Regions from separate parts of the Neorhizobium tunisiense genome, predicted to be linked through region 1. Evidence: predicted binding sites of a transcription regulator. Region 1 holds the regulator's gene; each other region holds the start of a gene.
The links. The regulator LexA, encoded in region 1, represses DNA repair genes until DNA is damaged. The targets are predictions, from matches to a motif close to TGTTCNNNNTGTGTTCNG.

Region 1 (7,415 bases):
TAACCGGCCTTTTCAACCGATTTCATGATGAAGTCGAGAGCTTCGGACGCACTCTTCAGGCCCGGTGCGAAACCGCCTTCGTCGCCGACATTGGTGTTGTGGCCCTGGGCCGCCAGTTCCTTCTTGAGGACGTGGAAGATCTCCGAGCCCATGCGCACGGCGTCCTTCAGCGTATCGGCGCCGACCGGCATGACCATGAATTCCTGGAAGTCGATCGGGTTGTCGGCATGGGCGCCGCCGTTGATGATGTTCATCATCGGCACCGGCAGGACATGGGCGTTCGGGCCGCCGACATAACGGTAGAGCGGCAGGCCGGACGTTTCGGCGGCGGCCTTGGCGACGGCGAGCGAGACGCCGAGGATGGCATTGGCGCCGAGGCGCGACTTGTTCGGCGTACCGTCGAGCGCGATCATCGTCTTGTCGATATGGATCTGGCTTTCGGCATCGAAGCCGCCGATCGCATCGAAGATCTCGGTATTGACGGCTTCGACCGCCTTCTCGACGCCCTTGCCGTGGTAGCGCTTGCCGCCGTCACGCAGTTCGACGGCTTCGTGCGCGCCGGTGGAGGCGCCCGACGGAACGGCCGCGCGGCCCATCGATCCGTCTTCCAGATAGACATCCACCTCAACGGTCGGATTGCCGCGGCTGTCGAGGATTTCGCGGGCGATGATATCGGTGATGGCGGTCAAGGGTCTCTCCCTGGGTTTGGACTTGACGTCACGAGGTCACTGAAAATGTCTCATAATCAATGACGCGAAAATTACAATCGAAGCAGTTTGCGCGCTTTTAGTGAGCGGGCTCAAGCCGCCTTGGCGATGGCATCGAGAGCGAGCAGCTTTTCGAGCAGCCGCGGCATGTCCTTCAGATACACCATGTTGGGGCCGTCCGAGGGCGCGTTGTCCGGATCCTGGTGGGTTTCGAGAAAGACGCCGGCGACACCGACCGCGACGGCCGCGCGCGCCAGCACCGGCACCATGGTGCGGTCGCCGCCCGTCGAAGCGCCCTGCCCGCCCGGCTGCTGCACCGAATGTGTCGCATCAAAGATGACCGGAGCGCCGAGCGACGCCATGATCGGCAGCGAGCGCATGTCGGAGACCAGCGTGTTGTAGCCGAAGGAAGCACCGCGCTCGCAGAGCAGCACGTTCGGATTGCCGCTCTGGGTGAACTTGGCAAGCACGTTCTTCATGTCCCAGGGCGCCAGGAACTGGCCCTTCTTGACGTTGACGACGCGACCGGTCTTGGCGGCTGCGACAAGCAGGTCCGTCTGGCGGGAGAGGAAAGCCGGGATCTGCAGGATGTCGACCGTCTCCGCGACAACGGCGCATTGCTCTTCCGTGTGAATGTCGGTCAAAACCGGAAAGCCGAATTCCTTCTTGAGGTCGGCAAAGATCTCCATGGCGGTTTCGAGCCCGATGCCGCGCTTGCCGGAAATCGACGTGCGGTTGGCCTTGTCGAAGGAGGACTTATAGACGAGGCCGATACCGAGCTTGCCGCAGAGTTCCTTCAACGCGCCTGCCATCATGAAGGCGTGGTCGCGGCTCTCCATCTGGCAGGGGCCGGCGATCAGCGACAGCTTTGCATCCTGCGCGAAAACCACCTTGCCGTCTCCTTCGCCGACGGAGACGCGTGGATTGGCGGTAACTTCCATGAACCTATTCCTCGAAGCCGAACAAAACACCCTGGCCGGGCGCCGCCGAGACGAGAACACGGCCCTCCCGGCGGACGAATGCGACGTCATTAGCAGCAAGGGTGATCTCTGTCACGGCAAGATCGGTCGTCTTGAAGATGATCACCCGGCCGCGCAGCCCCTCGGCACCCGGCGTCGACGGCAGGGCGAATTCCGCTTCGAGTTGGTGATCCTGCAGGATGCGAATGCGGGCATTGGCAGCGGCAAGCTCGATCGACGCGGCCTCCGGCTTGGCCTTCGTCAGCAGCACCTGCTCCGCCAGGGGTACGAAGTCGGAGGGTGCCGAGGCCGACAGGATGATCTTGCTCAGCCCCGTGACGGCATTGGAATGGCGCTCCAGTTCGCCGCGATCGGCCGGCAGGGGATTGATCCGCTGGCACGAAAACATCAGGAAATCAGGTGCGCGGTCATCACCCGCAAAAGCCAGCCGGAAGCTCGCCTGCGTTTCGGAACCATCGGCCAAGGTCATGCCGCGGGAAAATTCCAGCACGTCGCCTGCCGAGATGCCACGCATCTTGAAACGCGCGTGATCGGCCATCGCGTCACCCGTGGCGATAACGAGCGCGGAGAACCCCTGCCTGTCGCGCCCGTTGCGGAAGGCCAGATCGCGTGCCGTAAAAACGTTACCGCGTTTGGCGGCAGCGCTTGCATGGCGGCGATTGGCAAGAGCCAGCGGCTCCAGGTAGCTGCCATCCGAGAAGAACACGCAAGCATTGGCTGTGCCGAAAGGATGAAAAGCGTCCGGCGCAACTGTAAAACCAAGCTTCGTGAGCCGGGAACGCGCAGCGGCAAGTCCCGCCACCGGCAGCACGAGATGATCGATCGGTCTTGCGTTCAAGCGAGGCCCCCCGGAATTGGAATCGCAAAGCTACTTTGGCAGCGGGCTCGCGCCGCGCAAGTGGTGTGACACGAGATATCTGGCACGCATCTATGAAGAAAAAATCTTCATACTTCACAGAAATTTAGGGACTTGCAGAACACATATGGAACATATAGTGTCCGTTCTGGATTTGTTTCCGACTCTGAGGGTGCCAAAAGATGCTCACGCGCAAACAACAGGAATTGCTTCTGTTCATTCACGAACGCATGAAGGAATCCGGCATCCCGCCGTCATTCGACGAAATGAAGGACGCTCTCGACCTCGCGTCCAAATCCGGCATCCACCGGCTGATCACGGCCCTCGAGGAACGCGGCTTCATCCGCCGCCTGCCGAACCGGGCCCGTGCGCTCGAAGTCATCAAGCTGCCGGAAGCCTATTCGCCGAGCATCCAGCCCCGCCGCGGTTTTTCGCCGAGCGTCATCGAGGGCAGCCTCGGCAAGCCGCAGCCCGTCGCGGTGCCTCCAAAGCCCGCCGCCAACGACGACCCATCGAACGCCACGACCGTTCCGGTCATGGGCCGCATCGCTGCCGGCGTGCCGATCTCGGCGATCCAGAACAATACGCACGACATTGCCGTGCCCGCCGAAATGCTCGGCTCAGGCGAACATTATGCGCTGGAGGTCAAGGGCGACTCGATGATCGAGGCCGGCATTCTCGACGGCGATACGGTGATCATCCGCAACAGCAATACGGCCAATCCGGGCGATATCGTCGTGGCGTTGGTGGACGACGAGGAAGCGACGCTGAAGCGTTTTCGCCGCCGCGGCGCTTCGATCGCGCTCGAAGCCGCCAACCCCGCCTACGAAACCCGGATTTTCGGGCCGGACCGGGTGAAGATCCAAGGCAAGCTCGTCGGCCTCATCCGCCGGTATCACTGATCATCTGCCGGACCGGTTCCGGCAATGACCTGTCAAAACCACGGCTTCGCCAATCATAGTGGCGGTGCCTGCTCCAGGGTCGATCCTCGCCCGCCATGGCGGCACGGATCTGCCAGCGCCGAACGTCGGTCGCGCCGTTGAGGAATATCTCCATGGCGCCCGCCTTGCGAAGCGTGGCGCCGTTGATCATCGGCGCGCCGGACCGGCATTGGTCGAAGCGGGCGCGCGGGGCAATGACAAGATTGGCGGCGTCGCAGGCGGCACCGGCATAACGGCTGTCCTCGACAGCGATAACGATGCCCTTGCCCGTGCGTGCCGCGCACCAGGCCTTCTGCTCACAGGTGAAGCGGCCGGCAGGCGCTCGTTTCATTTGCGACTTTGCCGTTTCGAGTTCCGCTGGGGCCAGCTCGCGCCGCTCGTTGGCTTTCTCGCCGGGAGGCTTGTCGTCGGGCGGCTTTTCCCTGGATGGCGACATTTCAGGCTTGGTGGGATCGCCGAGCAAAAGGGCCCTCTTCCATTGGTCGTAGATGAAGTCGGGCGGGCGGGCGCGATTGATGGCGACCCCCTCCCCATCTAGAACGGCGACCGTGGTCCCGTCTTCCGAGATCAGTATATCCGGCAGGGGCATCGACCGCTCATGCCAGGAAAGCAGCAGAGCAGTCATCATCAGTGGCAGCCCGATCAATCTCAGTCTCGTCCTCAGCAGCGTCAGCAGCAGAAAACCTGCGGTCGAGACGGTCAGGAACCAGGGATGCTGTCGTCCTGTGCCGACATCGCCGCCCCAGGCGGCAACGTGGTTGGCAATGGCGATCACCCACTCCAGGCCGAGGCCCATGAGCTTCATGAAGGGAGCATCGAGGCCGAACGGCATCAGCAACATGCCGGCCAGCCCGGCCGGCATGACCACGAAGGAGATGATCGGCATGGCGGCGAGGTTCGCTGCAAGGCCGTAGGTGGCGATACGGTGGAAATGTTCGACCGAGAACATTGCGGTCGAAATGCCGCCGATCAGCGAGGTCACGAAGATGCCGGCCGCGAAATTCCAGGACGTCAGAACGGGCGTCACCAGAGGGTGACGGAACGGCAGAGGTTCGGGATCGCGGCCTTCCGCCCTATGTTTCCAGAGCGCGTAGCCGGCAACCAGGGCAGCGGTGGCGGCAAACGACATCTGAAAGCTCGGCCCCAGTATTTCCGAGGGCGACATGGCGATGATGGTGAGCGCAGACAGCGCCACATTGCGCAGGCTGATCGATGGCCGATCGAAAAGGACCGCCACCAGCATGATCGCCATCATGATATAGGCCCGCTCGGCCGAAACGCCGAAACCAGAGATCAGGTAGTAGGCCGTCGCCATCATCAGGGCACCAAGTGCGGCGATCTTCTTGACCGGATAGGCCTGGGCGAAGCCCGTGAAGACGGAAAGCACGGTACGCACGCCGACAAAAAAGATGCCGGCAGCGAGCGCCATGTTCAGCCCGGAAATGGCGACGATATGGGCGAGGCCCGACAGTCGCAGCGCCTCGGTGGTGTCTTCGGAAATCGCCCGGCGCTCGTCCGTGACGATCGCCGCGGCAAAGGCGCCGGGATCTCCGGGCACGGTCTCCCGGATACGGGTTGCGATTGCGCTGCGCAGATCGAAAAGCCGGGTTTCGACGTCCGCAATCCAGCCCCGGGTTGAATGGGCGGCAGCCTGCTTTTTCGGTGCTCCATAGAAAAACCCAACAGCGCCGATGCCGTCGAAATAGGACGAAAAGGCAAAGTCGTTGAGGCCCGGCAGGGCCGGTCCCGACGGGGGTGAAATGCGGGCGCGGCCGCTGATCGTTTCGCCGGTTTTGGCCGGTTCATGGCGGGACCTTGAAAGCAGAGATACACGCTGCGGTGGGCGCCTGACTTCCGGATTGGAGGTCCGCGCGATGCGGACGATATAACGCCAACGACCCTGGGCATCGATCTCTCGACGCTCGACCACGCCGGCAAGCTCGGTCGTCACCGGCGTATCGAGAATGACAGTGGAGCGCCTCCAAGTCTCGAACTGCGCCAGCATCATGCCTGCCAGAAAGAGTGTGAGAGCGAGCGGCAAGAGGTGCGTGGTACCGGACCGGTAGCGCGAGGCGATCACAAATATCGCGCAGTCGCAAAGGAGGAGGAAATACGGCCAGAAAGCCGGGGTCTGCGGCAGCGCGAACCAGCAGGCGGCCCCTGCCCCGACGACAACGGGCAGAAAAAGGAAGCCATGGCCATAGACCGCCTCCTCCTCCAGCATGACCGGCAGACGGCGCCGCAGCCGGTCAAGCCGTCGGCTCGTGGAGCGGCGAAAGGGGCCGCCTGACGTATGAACCGGCGGGCGGCGTTCGATCGCGGGAAAAAGCTCGGCCAGATCCCGGACCTTGACCGAGTCGGATGCGCCTCCATTTATGCGGGGGTCCGGCGGCCGGGATATCAGCTTCCCTGCCTCGGCACGCGTCGGAAATGCATTTTCCTCCGGCATGAAACGCTCTATTCGCCCCACCGCCAAACATGCGGCAATGCAACCTGCGCGCTTCCTCCCCGGCCGTCAACCGGCGGTTAAATATCGGGAATTCCGAAGCGTGAAAGAGGCCTGCAACAGGAAGTTGGACATCCAAGCAAACGCCGCTGCCCAATAATTTTTCGCGCTGCACAAAATGCCGTCACGACAGCTTGGCATCAGCTTTCGGATCATATAGCTAAACTGTGGACGCTTAATTCTTGTGGCGCTTTTAGGGCGCCATGCCGCCAAAAGGTTGGAGGATCAGCATGACGGAAACAAGCGCAAATCTGGTAATCGGTGACAGAAAAGTCGATCTGCCGGTCAAGTCGGGCACCATCGGTCCCGACGTGGTCGATATCGGCGCTCTTTACAAACACACCGGCACCTTCACCTACGACCCGGGCTTCACCTCGACGGCGTCTTGCGAATCCAAGATCACCTATATCGACGGCGACGCGGGCATCTTGCTGCATCGCGGCTATCCGATCGAACAGCTGGCCGAGCATGGCGACTTTCTGGAAACCTGCTATCTGCTGCTTTACGGGGAACTGCCGACCGCAGCCCAGAAGAAGGACTTCGACTATCGCGTGACCCATCACACGATGGTGCATGAGCAGATGAGCCGCTTCTTCACCGGCTTCCGCCGCGACGCCCATCCGATGGCCGTCATGTGCGGCTGCGTCGGGGCACTGTCGGCCTTCTATCACGACTCGACCGACATCACCGATCCGCACCAGCGCATGGTCGCTTCGCTGCGCATGATCGCCAAGATGCCGACGCTTGCCGCGATGGCCTACAAGTACCATATCGGCCAGCCCTTCGTTTATCCGCAGAACAACCTGGACTATGCGTCGAATTTTCTGCGCATGTGCTTTGCCGTTCCGTGCGAAGAGTATGTGGTCAATCCGGTTCTGTCGCGCGCCATGGACCGCATCTTCATCCTGCATGCCGACCACGAGCAGAACGCTTCGACCTCGACGGTCCGCCTCGCCGGTTCCTCGGGTGCCAACCCGTTCGCCTGCATCGCGGCCGGCATTGCCTGCCTCTGGGGCCCGGCCCATGGCGGCGCCAACGAAGCAGCGCTCAACATGCTGACGGAAATCGGCTCGGTCGACAAAATCCCGGAATACATCGCCCGCGCCAAGGACAAGAACGATCCTTTCCGCCTGATGGGCTTCGGCCACCGCGTCTACAAGAACTACGATCCGCGCGCCAAGATCATGCAGAAGACCACGCATGAAGTGCTCGGCGAACTCGGCCACAAGGACGATCCGCTCCTGCAGGTGGCGATGGAACTGGAGCGCATCGCGCTCACCGACGAGTATTTCATCGAGAAGAAGCTTTACCCGAATATCGACTTCTATTCGGGCATCACGCTGAAGGCGATGGGCTTCCCCACCACCATGTTCACCGTGCTCTTCGCTCTCGCCCGCACCGTCGGCTGGATCGCCCAGTGGGCCG
Region 2 (7,415 bases), on a different contig from region 1:
CCGTCGACCTGCCATCCGGTCTCTGCGGAAGGCGCGGCGTGCCTCTCGGCGCCGCCTTCCAGGCCGCTCATACGGTTACCTTCATGACCCGAAAGCCGGGTCACCTGCTACTGCCGGGCAGGTCTCTCTGCGGTGACATCCAGGTTTTCGATATCGGCATTCCGGCCCGTATCATCCGCGAGGTTGCCGGAGAGATGAGGGAAAACCGGCCGGAATTGTGGCGCAGTCTCCTGGTCGAGCCTGGCAGCGAGACCCACAAATACCGCCGCGGACATCTGGCTGTATTCTCCGGCGAGGCGGGCAAAACCGGGGCGGCTCGGCTTTCGGCGACAGCCGGCTTGAAAGCCGGGGCAGGGCTTGTGACAGTCGGTTCGCCAAGCGATGCCATGCCGGTCAACGCGGCCTCGCTGACCGCGATCATGCTGCATCGGATCGACACGGTGAAAGATCTGAAGAACTGGCTCGATACGGCAAAACTTGCCGCTTTCGTGCTTGGACCGGGCTTTGGCATCGGCAGGAAAGCAAGGCAATTCGCGCTTGCGCTGAAGGATCGGCCGCTGGTGCTCGACGCCGACGGGATCACCTCCCTCAAGGAAAAGCCTTCGGAACTGTTCGATGCCTTTGCCGGCGGGGAGCCGCATCTGGTGCTGACGCCGCACGAGGGAGAATTCGCCCGCCTGTTTCCCGACATCGCCGCGGATGGCAACCTGAGCAAGGCGGAAAAGGCGGTAAACGCCGCCACCCGCGCCCACGCCGTCATCGTCTACAAGGGCGCAGATACGGTGATCGCCGGCCCCGACGGGCGCGCCTATGTCAATACAAACGGACCGCCGTGGCTGGCCACCGCAGGTTCCGGCGACGTTCTGGCCGGCATGATCGGTGCGCTGCTCGCCCAAGGTATGCCCGTCTTCGAGGCCGCCGCGGCAGGCGTCTACCTGCATGGCGAAGCCGGCAAGCTGGCCGGCAGGGGCATGACGGCTGAAGACCTCGCCGTCCATGCCGATGTCTGGCTGGATCCCTAGCTGCGGCTTTCCAGGAGTTCGCGCATCGCCATCGCACCATAGGGCGCGTTCACCTTGCCCTCGTGGATGAAGAAAGCGAAGACGTCGCGCGGCTCCTTCTTGACTTCACGCTTCTCATCGACCAGCGGGAGGTCGTCCGGCACGCCGCCCTCGGCCCAGGTTTCCAGCCTTTTTGCCCAGGCTTTCATATCCTCTTCCGCATAACAGGTCTTGATGTCGTCCGACCCCTTCTGCAGGCGCGTGTAGACGAAATCCGCCGTGACATCCGCGATCAGCGGATAGTCGAAATGGTCGGCGCAGACGGGTGCGATATTGTATTTCGCCAGCAGCGCGATGAATTCCGGCACCTTGAAACTGTCGTTGCGGACCTCGACCACATGGGTCAGCTTCAAGCCGTCCAGCTTGTTCGGCAGCAGTTTCAGGAAGGCCTCGAAATCATCCGCTTCGAACTTCTTGGTCGGCGCAAACTGCCAGAGCAACGGCCCGAGATGGTCGCCAAGCTCGGTCAGGCCCTGGGTCAGGAATTTTTCGATCGATTCTCCCGCTTCGGCGAGGACCTTGCGGTTGGTGGTGAAGCGGCTCGCCTTCAACGAAAAGATGAAGCCGTCCGGCACTTCCGAGGCCCATTTGGCGAAGGTCTCGGGTTTCTGCGACCCGTAATAGGTGCCGTTGACCTCGATCACCTTCAGCTTGCTGGCCGCATATTCGAGCTGTTTCTTCTTCGCCAGTTTTTCCGGGTAGAACGTGCCTTCCCATGGCTCGAAGGTCCAGCCGCCGATGCCCGTGCGAATTGTGCCGGCTTTGGTCATGAATTACCTCCCTTATGCGGAGGTTCACTCCGCTGCTTCCGCCTTCTTGACCGGCCGCCGCTCCAGCAGTTCCTTCAGGAAGTGGCCGGTATAGGACCGCTTTTCCTTGACGATCTGTTCGGGTGTGCCGACCGCGACCACTTCGCCGCCCCCGGTGCCGCCTTCCGGGCCGATATCGATGATCCAGTCGGCCGTCTTGATGACCTCGAGATTGTGCTCGATCACCACCACGGAATTGCCCTGGTTCACCAGCTCCTGCAGCATTTCCAAAAGCTTGGCGACGTCATGGAAATGCAGGCCGGTCGTTGGCTCGTCGAGGATATAAAGCGTGCGCCCTGTCGAACGTTTCGACAATTCCTTGGCTAGCTTGACGCGCTGCGCCTCGCCACCCGAAAGCGTATTGGCTTGCTGGCCGACCTTGATATAGCCGAGGCCAACATCGAAAAGCGATTGCAGCTTGTCGCGCACCGCCGGCACCGCCGAGAAGAACTCGACGCCTTCCTCGACCGTCATGTCGAGCACGTCGGCGATCGACTTGGTCTTGAAGGTGACGTCAAGCGTCTCGCGATTGTAGCGCTTGCCGTGGCAGACGTCGCAGGTGACGTAGACGTCCGGCAGGAAGTGCATCTCGATCTTGATGACGCCATCGCCCTGGCAGGCTTCGCAGCGGCCGCCCTTGACGTTGAACGAGAAACGGCCCGGCTGGTAGCCGCGCGCCTTCGCCTCCGGCAGGCCGGCAAACCAGTCGCGGATCGGCGTGAAGGCGCCGGTATAGGTGGCCGGGTTGGAACGCGGCGTGCGGCCGATCGGCGACTGGTCGATATCGATGACCTTGTCGATATGCTCGAAACCGTCGATCCTGTCGTGCTCGGCCGGGATTTCGCGGGCGCCCATGACACGGCGTGCGGCGGATTTGTAAAGCGTCTCGATCAGGAACGTGGATTTGCCGCCGCCGGAAACGCCGGTCACGGCGGTAAACACGCCGAGCGGAATGGCGGCCGTGACGTTCTTGAGATTGTTGCCGCGAGCGCCAAAAACCTTGATTTCCTTGCCCTTCTTCGGCTTGCGGCGTTCCATTGGCACCGGCACCCCGAGCTCGCCCGACAGATATTTGCCGGTCAGCGATTTCGGATTGGCCATCACCTCGTTGGGTGTGCCTTCGGCCACCACCTGTCCGCCATGGATGCCGGCCGCAGGGCCGATATCGACGACGTAGTCGGCAGTCATGATCGCGTCCTCGTCATGCTCGACGACAATTACCGTATTGCCGATATCGCGCAGGTGTTTCAGCGTATCAAGCAGGCGGGCATTGTCGCGCTGGTGGAGGCCGATCGACGGCTCGTCGAGCACGTAGAGCACGCCGGTCAGGCCCGAGCCGATCTGCGAGGCAAGCCGGATGCGCTGGCTTTCGCCGCCGGAGAGCGTACCCGAATTGCGCGAAAGACTAAGGTAGTCGAGGCCGACATCGTTCAGGAACCGCAGGCGCTCCCGGATCTCTTTCAGAATCCGCACGGCGATCTCGTTCTGCTTGGCGTTCAGCTGTTCCGGAAGCACCTCGAACCAGTCGCGGGCGACACGGATCGACATCTCTGTGACCTGGCCGATATGCAGCTTGTTGATCTTGACCGCCAGCGCTTCCGGCTTCAGGCGGTAGCCGTTGCAGGCCGGGCAGGGGGCCGCCGACATGTAGCGCTCGATCTCCTCGCGCGCCCACGCGCTGTCGGTTTCCTTCCAGCGGCGTTCGAGGTTCGGCACGATGCCTTCGAAATTCTTGACCGTCTTGTAGGAGCGGGCGCCGTCGGCATAGTGGAATTCGATCTTTTCCTCCGTGCCCTCGAGGATGGCTTTCTGCGCCTGCGCGGAAAGCTCGTTCCAGCGGCTGGACAGCTTGAAATCGAAAACCTTGCCCAGCGCTTCGAGCGTCTGATTGTAATAGGGCGAAGTGGATTTCGCCCAAGGGGCAATCGCGCCATCGCGCAGCGTCCGGGCCGGTTCCGGTACGATCAGCGCTTCATCCACCTTCTGCTGCGAGCCGAGACCGTCGCAGGTCGGGCAGGCACCAAAGGGATTGTTGAACGAAAACAGCCGCGGCTCGATTTCCGAAATGGTAAATCCGGAAACGGGGCAGGCGAACTTTTCAGAGAACAGCACCCGTTCGTGCGTTTCGTTGAGGGACTTGTTGGCGGATCCGCCGGCTGAGGTCTCCTCCGGCGGCAGGGGCTTGTCGGCGAACTCGGCGACCGCCAGCCCGTCGGCCAGTTTCAGCGAGGTTTCGAGGCTGTCCGCCAGGCGCGCGGCGATATCGGAGCGAACCACGAGCCGGTCCACGACGACATCGATATCGTGCTTGTATTTCTTGTCGAGCGCCGGGACGTCGGCGATCTCGTAGAACTGGCCGTCCACCTTGACGCGCTGGAATCCCTTTTTCATCAGGTCGGCGAGTTCCTTCTTGTACTCGCCCTTACGTCCGCGGATCATCGGCGCCAGAATATAAAGACGCGTGCCTTCTTCGAAGGCGAGGATGCGATCGACCATCTGGCTGACCGTCTGGCTTTCGATCGGCAGGCCCGTTGCCGGCGAATAGGGAACCCCGACGCGCGCAAAAAGCAGGCGCATATAGTCGTAGATTTCGGTGACCGTGCCGACCGTCGAGCGTGGATTGCGCGAGGTGGTTTTTTGCTCGATCGAGATTGCCGGGGAAAGTCCGTCGATCTGGTCGACATCGGGCTTCTGCATCATCTCCAGGAACTGGCGCGCATAGGCCGAAAGACTTTCGACATAACGCCGCTGGCCTTCCGCATAGATCGTGTCGAAGGCGAGCGAAGACTTGCCCGAACCGGACAGGCCGGTCATGACGATCAGCGAATTGCGGGGCAAATCGAGATCGATGCCCTTCAAATTATGCTCGCGCGCACCACGTATGGAAATGCTCTTCAGTTCGCTCATCTTCATGCTCTCGGGAGGATCGAAGGCCCTTATGTAGTGATTGATCCACGACTGTCGAGACGAAACTGCTGCCATGCAACGCCGTTCCCGAGTCGGTTGACAGCACTATAGGAATAAAATAGAACAAATAAAGAACAAATTTGCCTGTGGATTAAAGATCGCAAAAACCCAATGGCTGGGCCCGATGGGCTAGAGTGCCGCGATTGATTTTTGGTGCCGTTACCGGGCGGCAGATGAGGTGATGAATATGGCTGGTAGTGTGAACAAGGTAATCCTGGTGGGGAATGTGGGGGCTGATCCTGAAATCCGCCGGACGCAGGACGGCCGGCCGATCGCCAACCTTCGCATCGCCACGTCCGAAACCTGGCGCGATCGCAACAATGGCGAACGCCGCGAGAAGACCGAATGGCATACGGTCGTCGTCTTCAACGAAGGTCTGTGCAAGGTCGTCGAGCAATATGTGAAGAAGGGTGCCAAGCTTTATATCGAAGGCGCGCTGCAGACCCGCAAGTGGCAGGACCAGACCGGCAACGATCGTTATTCGACGGAAATCGTGCTTCAGGGCTTCAACTCGACGCTGACCATGCTGGATGGTCGCGGCGAGGGCGGCGGCGACCGCGCAGGTGGTGGTTTTGGCGGCGCTAATCGCGGCGGCAATGACTTTGGCGGAAACGATTTTGGCGGTGGTGACGATTACGAGCGCCGGCCTGCTGCAGGCGGTGCGAGCCGTGGCGGCCAATCCTCGGGCGGTCAGCCGGCCGGCGGCAATTTCTCGCGTGATCTCGATGACGACATCCCGTTCTGATCGATCGGTCGGCATGGATTTATAAAACGGCAGCTGCCTGAATTGCGATCAGGCGGCCGCCTTGTCGGCGAGCATCGCGACCAAAACATCCGATTGCGAGAGAATGCCGACCAGTTTGTTGTTCTCGCGGGTTACCGGCAGGTAGTGCAGCCCCTCCTCGGCGAAGATGACGATCGCGTCTGCGATCGGCGTGGCCGGGCCAACCGTCCTGACCGGCGCTGTCATGATGTCCTTGACTGTGTCGTTCGGTGCGCTGGCGCCCGACAGGACGAGGCGCACCCGTTGGGCAAAACCAATTTTCGGCCGGCCTCTCGTCCAGTTCGCCTTGTCGAGAAAATCTGTCTGGGTGACGATCCCCACCACTTCGGCCCTGTCGTTGGTCACCGGCAACGCCTTGAAATGGTGGGCGCGCATCAGGTCATGCGCTTCCTTCAGGGTATTGTCGGGTGCGACCGCCACCACATCGCGCGACATGATGCTGGCGCAATCGAGATGGCCGGCGCGCCGGCGATAGGAGCGCAATTCCGTCCGCCGCAGGATCGTTTCGAGGTCGTCGCGGTCGATATCCAGGAACTCGTCGTATTCTTTCAGGACTTCGTCGAGGTCGGCGGAGGTGAAGCCGATGCGCTGGATCGAGGCGGGATCGGTCGTGCCGTGATCGGCCGTCGCCGGCTTGGCGGCGTGCGGGTAACGGCGTCCCGTCAGATTGTTGAAGGCCAGCGCGATCAGCAGCAGGACCAGTGAGTTGCCGGCGACGGGCCAGATGACGAAGCCGTAGCCGAGTTCGTGGATCGCCGGCCCGCCGAGCACAGCGGTCAGCGCGATCGCGCCGCTCGGGGGATGCAGGCACCGAAGCGTCATCATCGCGGCGATGGCAATAGCGATTGCCAGCGCCGAGGCCAAGAATGGGTCGGTTATTAAAAGGGCGGTCGTCACTCCGACCAGCGCTGCAACGATATTGCCGCCCAGGATCGACCAGGGCTGGGCAAGCGGGCTGGAAGGCACCGCAAACAGCAGCACCGCCGACGCTCCCATGGGGGCGACCAGCGCCGGAAGCGTTGCATCCGCCTTCAAAGCCAGACTTCCCAGAAGCCCTGTCACCAGTATCCCCAAGAGCGCGCCAAATGCTGCGCGCAGTCTTTCCCTGGGGCTGACGGGGGTGGCTTCCGGCCGGAGCCGGCGCAACAGGCGGCGCATCATGGAGACCTTCGAGTGAGGTGAGATGAATCGCGTTTTAGCAGAAAATTCCGCTCTGTCGCGCCGGTCTTAGCTAAGGCCGCGTCCTACCCGAAGGGTGCGGGGCTTAAAGATTAAAGGCCGAACGCACCCCATCGACGACGAACTGAACGGAGAGCGCCGCGAGGATCACGCCGAGCAAGCGGGTGAGGATCGCCCTTCCGGTAACACCGAGAAAACGGTCGAGCCGTTCGGCGACCAGAAGCGTTGCGTAGACGAGCAGCATGATCAGCGCGATGACGCCGATGAAAAGCGCGCGGTCGAGGACGCCGGGCAGGGTGCCGGAAAGCAGGACGGTGGCCGAGATCGCGCCCGGTCCGGCAATCAGCGGCAGCGCCAGCGGAAACACCGCGATATTGTGGATATGGTCGATGGTGATCGCCGCCTGGGATGTCTTCTCCTTCCGCTCCTGGCGTTTTTCGAACACCATTTCGAAGGAGATCCAGAAGAGCAGCAGGCCGCCCGCGATGCGGAAGGCGCCGATCGAGATGCCGAGCAGACCCAGCACGCTAGAGCCGAACAGCGCGAAGACGGCAAGGATCCCGAAGGCGATCAGCGATCCGCGGAAGGCGACCTGGCGGCGCTGGACAGCCGTCA
Region 3 (7,415 bases), on a different contig from region 1:
TCTTCCAGCGTCACATAGGTGCTGGTGCCCGTGTTGTAGAGGCGCCTGTTGGCATATTTCTTGATTATGATTTCGCCTTCGGTCTTTGCCATGATTGCCTCCTGCTCCCGTCAATATGGTTTGGTCATTATCGATTGGCATTGCTTCTCCCAACAGGAATGTAAGCCTAAATGACGAGGACTTACAAACGATTTGTGCGGCGCGGCGACTGCTTTGTTGCGCAGCAAACCCGTGAAATCTAACGGGCATTTTGATGAGAGCCGGTGGCTGCCTCCCGGTGTCCGATCGGGGTTTGACTCTCGGCTAAAGCTTTGCCAGTCTCACGGATAAATATCTAATAAGAGGAAACGCCCCATGACCAATCCATCCATCGTGATCGCAGCCGCGGGCCGTACCGCGGTCGGCTCCTTCAACGGCGCCTTTGCCAATGTCCCGGCGCACGAGCTGGGTGCGGCGGCGATCAAGGGTGCGCTGGCGCGCGCCGGCGTCGAGGCGGCTGAGGTGGACGAGGTGATCCTCGGCCAGGTCCTGCCGGCCGGCGAGGGCCAGAACCCGGCCCGCCAGGCGGCGATGAAGGCCGGTGTGCCGAAGGAAGCCACCGCCTGGGGCGTCAACCAGCTCTGCGGATCGGGCCTGCGCGCCGTCGCGCTCGGCATGCAACAGATCGCGCTTGGCGACGCCAAGATCATCGTTGCCGGCGGCCAGGAATCGATGTCCATGGCGCCGCACTGCGCGCATCTGCGCGGCGGCGTGAAGATGGGCGATTTCAAGATGATCGACACGATGATCAAGGACGGCCTGACCGACGCGTTCTACGGCTACCACATGGGCATCACGGCGGAAAACATCGCCCGCCAGTGGCAGCTTTCCCGCGAGGAGCAGGACCAGTTTGCCGTCTCCTCGCAGAACAAGGCGGAAGCTGCACAGAATGCCGGCCGGTTCAAGGACGAGATCATCCCCTACCTCATCCAGACCCGGAAGGGTGATGTAACCGTCGAGAACGACGAATATATCCGCGCCGGCGCGACACTCGACTCGATGGCGAAGTTGCGTCCCGCCTTCGACAAGGAAGGCACCGTCACCGCCGGGAACGCATCCGGCCTCAATGACGGTGCGGCCGCTGCGGTGCTGATGACGGAGGCGGAAGCCGCCCGCCGCGGCATCACGCCGATGGCGCGTATCGTCTCCTGGGCGACGGCCGGCGTCGATCCGCAGATCATGGGAACGGGCCCGATCCCGGCTTCGCGCAAGGCGCTCGAAAAGGCAGGCTGGAAGGTCGGCGATCTCGATCTCATCGAGGCCAACGAAGCCTTTGCCGCGCAATCCTGCGCCGTCACCAAGGATCTCGGCTTCGATCCGTCGCTCGTCAACGTCAACGGCGGAGCGATCGCGATCGGCCATCCGATCGGCGCGTCGGGTGCCCGCATCCTCAACACGCTTCTTTTCGAGATGAAGCGCCGCGGCGCCAAGAAGGGCCTTGCCACGCTGTGCATCGGCGGCGGGATGGGCGTCGCCATGTGTCTCGAAGCCATGTGATATTTTAGACGGATGTGGGTATCCCGCAGGTTGCAAAACTGCGCGGCGGGACTATCTCCCCATCAAGCATGTCAAAATAGGTAAGTATCCGGTCACACAGAAGGACTGGATCAAATCGAAGAGGGGAAGATCGCATGAGCAGGGTTGCATTGGTTTCGGGAGGAACGCGGGGGATCGGAGCAGCCATCTCCGTCGCGTTGAAGGCGGCCGGTTATCGTGTTGCCGCAAATTTCGCGGGCAATGAGGAAAAGGCGAAAGCTTTCCACGACGAGACCGGGATTCCCGTCTTCAAATGGGATGTCTCCAGTTACCAGGCCTGCGTCGACGGCATAGCAAAAGTGGAGGCCGAGATCGGCCCGATCGAGGTGCTCGTCAACAATGCGGGCATCACCCGTGACGGCATGTTCCACAAGATGACGCCTGAACAGTGGAACGAGGTGATCGGCACCAACCTGACCGGTCTCTTCAACATGACGCATCCGGTCTGGACGGGCATGCGCGACCGCAGTTTCGGCCGTGTCATCAATATCTCCTCCATCAACGGCCAGAAGGGCCAGATGGGGCAGGTGAACTATTCGGCGGCCAAGGCCGGCGATCTCGGCTTTACCAAGGCGTTGGCCCAGGAAGGTGCTGCAAAGAACATCACCGTCAACGCCATCTGCCCCGGTTACATCGCCACCGAAATGGTGCGGGCGGTGCCGGAAAAGGTGCTGAACGAGCGGATCATTCCGCTGATCCCGGTCGGGCGCCTCGGCGAACCGGAAGAGATTGCCCGTTGCGTCGTATTCCTCGCTTCCGACGATGCCGGCTTCATCACCGGTTCGACGCTGACGGCGAATGGCGGCCAGTTCTTCGCGAGCTGATCTCCGGCATTAACCTTCGAGCGGGTTTCGGCGCATGGTGGTGCGCCGAAACGGCCGGTCTATATGGTTAACAAACTGTTTTTGCACGACATATTGCGGTGAACAAACCGCGAAACGGGTGATGTCGCCGATTCGTCGGCGATTCGTTCCGGCTTTGGCCACGGGTTAATGCCAACGGTCTGTGAGGCAAAACAAAACCGGCGCCGATTGCTCGGGCACCGGTCCTGAGGGACTGGATTATTGCTCGCGATTAGCGGCAACGCGCCTCGTAACGGCGGCCGTAGCGGTCGCGATAGATGCAGTAGCCGCGGCGTTCCGAGGACTGGCCGATCGCAGCGCCGACAAGGCCGCCTGCAACCGCGCCAACTGCCGCACCACCCCAGCTATTCGTCACGGCACCACCGATCACCGCACCCGTTCCGGCGCCGATTGCTGTGCCGCGTTCAGTTGCAGTACAGGAGGCGAGCGTGCCGATCATGCAGCCCGCAATCAGAATCTTCTTCATCATGTCAGTTTCCCTTCCCTTTGGTACACACGGCTACGCCGCTTTTAAATCCTGCCCATCAGCAGCAGGATAATGATGATAAGCACTACAAGGCCCAATCCGCCCGACGGACCATAGCCCCAACCCCGGCTATAGCCCCAATTCGGCAACGCGCCAATGAGTAGCAGAATGAGGATGACGAGCAACACGGTTCCGAGCATGGTTTTTCTACTCCGCTAGACAATCCAGTATGGATTTGGCGAGGAAACGTAGCACCGCGATTTTTGTTCCATCGGCTTGCACGCGTGTGCTCTCACGGGTGGTGAAAGTGCGTTAGCCAATGTTAATGGCACCTGAACGATTCGCTTCCGAGGTCTTTACCGCAGCGATTTTCTTGCGGGTCTCTCCTGGTGGCACCTACCATATCTTGTGAGAACAAATGGCGAAGACATGGATGTCTGTGATTCGTCGGCGATTCGTTCCGCGTTTGGCCCGAATCTTAATTCCGTGCTCGAACGAGGCTGGAGCAGCCTCGATCGGTTGATGAAACATTAACCATATCAATGGATTGACTCTTTCGATTCTTCATGAAAGCGCAGCTTCGGGATGAATCCTTCGGTGGTATGCACCCAATCTTGATGCAGATTCAGGATGTCGTGGGCGGACCCGGGACCGCATCAACATATAGCGGTGAACAAAAGCTGAATCTTCTGGAGTCTGCGATTCGTCTCCGATTCGTTCGCGTCTGTTCCTTGGGCGTTTGAAATTCGAATCGCCGAGCCTTGATTTGCTGCCTTCGGCGATCATTCTGCGGCCGCAAAACCATTCTTCAGGCTTGCGTTTGCCGGCCGAGATCGCCATGTGTTGCGTTGCCTTGAGTTTTGGGCGAAGGCGCGAGACTTGAGGCTTATGTGATGCGCGGAACCAGGCATTGAATTTCCAGCCCATGATGCTCAGCGGGCGCGGCGTCACCGCCGTCCTCGGACCTACCAATACCGGCAAGACCCACTATGCCATCGAGCGAATGGTGGCGCATGGCACCGGTGTGATCGGCCTGCCGCTCCGGCTGCTGGCGCGCGAGGTCTATACGCGCCTTGTCGAGAAGGTCGGTGTCTCCCAGGTGGCGCTTGTCACCGGCGAGGAAAAGATCACTCCGCCGAACGCCCGCTTTTCCGTCTGCACGGTCGAAGCGATGCCACGCGAGACGAAAGCCTCGTTCGTCGCGATCGACGAGGTGCAGCTCGCGGGAGATCTCGAACGCGGCCATATCTTTACCGACCGCATCCTGCATCTGCGCGGCCGCGATGAAACGCTGCTTCTGGGGGCGGCGACCATGCGGCCCATCCTCGAAAGGCTGCTGCCGGGAATAACCGTCGTCGAGCGGCCGAGGCTCTCGCAGCTCTTCTATTCCGGTGAGAAGAAGATCACCCGCCTGCCGCAGCGTTCCGCGATCGTGGCGTTTTCGGCCGACGAGGTCTATGCGATCGCCGAGCTCATTCGCCGCCAGCGCGGCGGCGCGGCGGTGGTGCTCGGCGCGCTCAGCCCGCGTACCCGCAATGCGCAGGTCGGCCTCTACCAGTCCGGCGACGTCGAATATCTCGTGGCGACGGATGCGATCGGCATGGGCCTCAATCTCGACGTCGATCACGTGGCGTTCGCTCAGGACCGGAAGTTCGACGGCTATCAGTTCCGCAGCCTCAATCCGGCGGAACTCGCTCAGATCGCCGGCCGCGCCGGGCGGCATGTGAGGGACGGGACGTTCGGCGTGACCGGGCAGGTCGCGCCTTTCGAGGACGAACTGGTCGAGCGAATCGAAAGCCACCACTTCGATCCGGTAAAAGTGCTGCAATGGCGTTCGAAGAACCTCGACTTTTCGTCGCTCAAGGCTCTGCGGGAAAGCCTGGATGCCTCCCCGACCCTGCAAGGGTTGACGCGGGCGCTTCCTGCGACAGACAGCCAAGCCTTTGATTATCTTTCGCGTTATCCCGAAATCAAGGATATCGCCACAACGCCCCAGCGGGTCGAGAAGCTCTGGGAGGCCTGTGCCCTGCCGGACTATCGTCGAATTGCGCCGGCACAGCACGCCGACCTTATTTCGACTCTTTTTTCCGATCTTGTACGCTTCGGGACGGTGAATGAAGAATTCATGGCGGAGCAGGTTCGCCGCGCCGACCGCACCGATGGTGAAATCGACACATTATCGGCCCGCATAGCGCAGATCCGGACCTGGACCTACGTCTCTAATCGCCCTGGTTGGCTTGCCGATCCGACACACTGGCAAGAAAAGACACGGGAAATAGAGGATAGGTTATCGGACGCGCTACATGAAAGGTTGACGAAACGCTTTGTTGATCGCAGGACATCTGTGCTCATGAAGCGCCTGAGAGAGAATGCGATGCTGGAAGCTGAAATCAGTGTGAATGGCGATGTCTTTGTAGAGGGACATCACGTCGGGCAATTGGCCGGTTTCCGGTTCACGCCCGTTTCGGGAACAGAGGGGCCCGACGCCAAGGCGGTGCAGGGTGCCGCTCAGAAAGCGCTGGCGCTCGAATTCGAGGCGCGGGCGGCAAGGCTTTATGCATCGGGCAATAGCGACCTGGCGGTCGGATCCGATGGTTTCGTGCGCTGGCTCGGCGAGCCTATCGCCCGTCTTGCGGCAAGCGACCATGTTATGCGTCCGCGCGTCATCCTGCTTGCCGACGAGCAACTGACCGGCCATGCCCGTGAACATGTGCTCGCCCGCCTCGAGCGCTTCGTCAATCATCACATCGCGACGGTTTTGAAGCCGCTCGACGATCTGTCGCGTGCCGAAGACCTTCAGGGCCTCGCCAAGGGGCTCGCCTTCCAGCTCGTCGAAAGCCTCGGTGTGCTGTTCAGGCGCGACGTGGCCGACGACGTGAAGTCGCTCGATCAGGACGCGCGCGCTTCGATGCGCCGCTACGGCATCCGTTTCGGCGCCTACCACGTCTTCATGCCCCTGCTTCTGAAGCCGGCTCCGGCCGAACTCATCACGCTCCTCTGGGCGCTGGGGAACGACGGCCTCGACAAGCCTGGTTACGGCGATCTCATTCCGGCTCTGGCCGCGGGGCGCACGTCGGTCGTCGCCGATCCGACATTCGAGCGGATGTTCTACAAACTCGCGGGTTTCCGTTTCCTCGGCAAGCGCGCCGTGCGTATCGACATCCTGGAGCGCCTTGCCGATCTCATCCGTCCGCTTCTGCAATGGAAGCCGGGCTCGACGCCGCGTCCGGAAGGGGCGTATGACGGTCGCCGCTTCACGGCTACGACCGCGATGCTCTCCATTCTCGGCGCTACGCCGGACGATATGGAAGAAATCCTCAAGGGCCTCGGGTACCGTGCCGACGCCGTGAAGGCGGAAGAGGCACAGGCGTTCCTCGCAGGCCACGATGCAAGTTCCGTGAACGCTGCGGCTGCTCCAGCTTCGGCAGGAGAGGCACCGGAAGTCTCCGAAGCAGATGACGCCGATGCGAGTGACGCTCCGGTCGAGACTGCAACGGAAACCGTTTCGGCCGAGAATGCGACGGAAGCGGCTCCCGCCGAGGCCGTGGTCGATGCTGCGCCGGCTGAGACGGCGACTGCAGAATCGGTTGCTTCGGAAGAGGCTCCCGCTGAGCAGGCTGCGGCTGGAGATGTCACCGACGAGGCAAAGGCTGCCGATGCTGGAGAGCCGAAGCCGGTCCTGTTGTGGCGTCCGGGCGGCGGCCGTGAAAACAACCAGCGCGGCGGACGCCCTCAGCATGGCGATCGTCGTGGCCATGGCGGCCAGCGCAACAATGCCGGTGGCGAGGCCGGCCAGCCGGCCCAGGGCCGTCGTGATGAGCGTCGCGACGGTGGCGAGCGGCGCGATGCGCGCCCGGCCGGCGAACGTGGTGGCGAGCGCAGCGGTGGTGAACGCAAGGACGGCGGCAAGCCGAACCGCGACAACAACCGCCGGCCAGATAACAATAATACCAACAATCGCGGGGGCGATCGCCCCAACCGCGGGGAGCGCCACGAAGGTGGTCCGCGTCCCGACCGCAACGACCGCGGCAAAGGGTCGCAACCTGCGCGCTTCGAGGCCAAGCCCCCCCGCAAGGAAAAGCCCATCGATCCGGACTCGCCCTTTGCAAAGCTTGCAGCTCTCAAGGAGCAGATGAAGAAGTAAGGCCCATGACGGAAAAACAGCCACAATCCGGTTCGCGCCAGCGCATCGACAAGTGGCTGTTTTTTGCCCGCATGGCGAAGTCGCGGTCGATCGCCCAGGATCTCATCCGCTCGAACCACGTGCGGGTGAATGGGGACCTGGTGTCCCAACCCAGTTCCCAGGTGAAGCCGGGTGACCGTATCGATCTCACGTTGGAGCGTCGCGGTCTCGTGCTGGTGGTCAAGGCCGGCGGGGAAAGGCGAGGGCCTTTCGAAGAGGCCCGGATGCTCTACGAAGATCTCAGTCCTCCTCCTGAAGAAACCAAGAGGCTGACCTTGTTCGAACAGGCGCAACGCGCGCAGGGAAGCGGCCGACCGACCAAGAAGGA

Region 2: a site for LexA is predicted at 4,897-4,914, ahead of uvrA (excinuclease ABC subunit UvrA). Genes of this name have one in related genera too.
Region 3: a site for LexA is predicted at 3,735-3,752, ahead of ABCW43_RS14935 (helicase-related protein). Genes of this name have one in related genera too.

What each region holds. Positions count from the first base shown of each region.
Region 1 covers NZ_JBDIUU010000001.1:384,609-392,023, forward strand. Annotated here, with positions in the region: gene eno (phosphopyruvate hydratase) at 1-689, opposite strand, end outside; gene kdsA (3-deoxy-8-phosphooctulonate synthase) at 800-1,648, opposite strand; gene ABCW43_RS02020 (VOC family protein) at 1,653-2,525, opposite strand; gene lexA (transcriptional repressor LexA) at 2,726-3,445, shown strand; gene ABCW43_RS02030 (ComEC/Rec2 family competence protein) at 3,426-5,933, opposite strand; gene gltA (citrate synthase) at 6,221-7,415, shown strand, end outside.
Region 2 covers NZ_JBDIUU010000005.1:71,566-78,980, reverse strand. Annotated here, with positions in the region: gene ABCW43_RS18570 (NAD(P)H-hydrate dehydratase) at 1-1,022, shown strand, start outside; gene ABCW43_RS18565 (DUF72 domain-containing protein) at 1,019-1,831, opposite strand; gene uvrA (excinuclease ABC subunit UvrA) at 1,856-4,777, opposite strand; gene ABCW43_RS18555 (single-stranded DNA-binding protein) at 5,025-5,582, shown strand; gene ABCW43_RS18550 (HPP family protein) at 5,631-6,779, opposite strand; gene ABCW43_RS18545 (MarC family protein) at 6,886-7,415, opposite strand, start outside.
Region 3 covers NZ_JBDIUU010000003.1:170,153-177,567, forward strand. Annotated here, with positions in the region: gene phaR (polyhydroxyalkanoate synthesis repressor PhaR) at 1-92, opposite strand, end outside; gene ABCW43_RS14915 (acetyl-CoA C-acetyltransferase) at 355-1,536, shown strand; gene ABCW43_RS14920 (beta-ketoacyl-ACP reductase) at 1,671-2,399, shown strand; gene ABCW43_RS14925 (YMGG-like glycine zipper-containing protein) at 2,650-2,907, opposite strand; gene ABCW43_RS14930 (DUF3309 family protein) at 2,949-3,104, opposite strand; gene ABCW43_RS14935 (helicase-related protein) at 3,830-7,048, shown strand; gene ABCW43_RS14940 (Hsp15 family ribosome-associated heat shock protein) at 7,054-7,415, shown strand, end outside.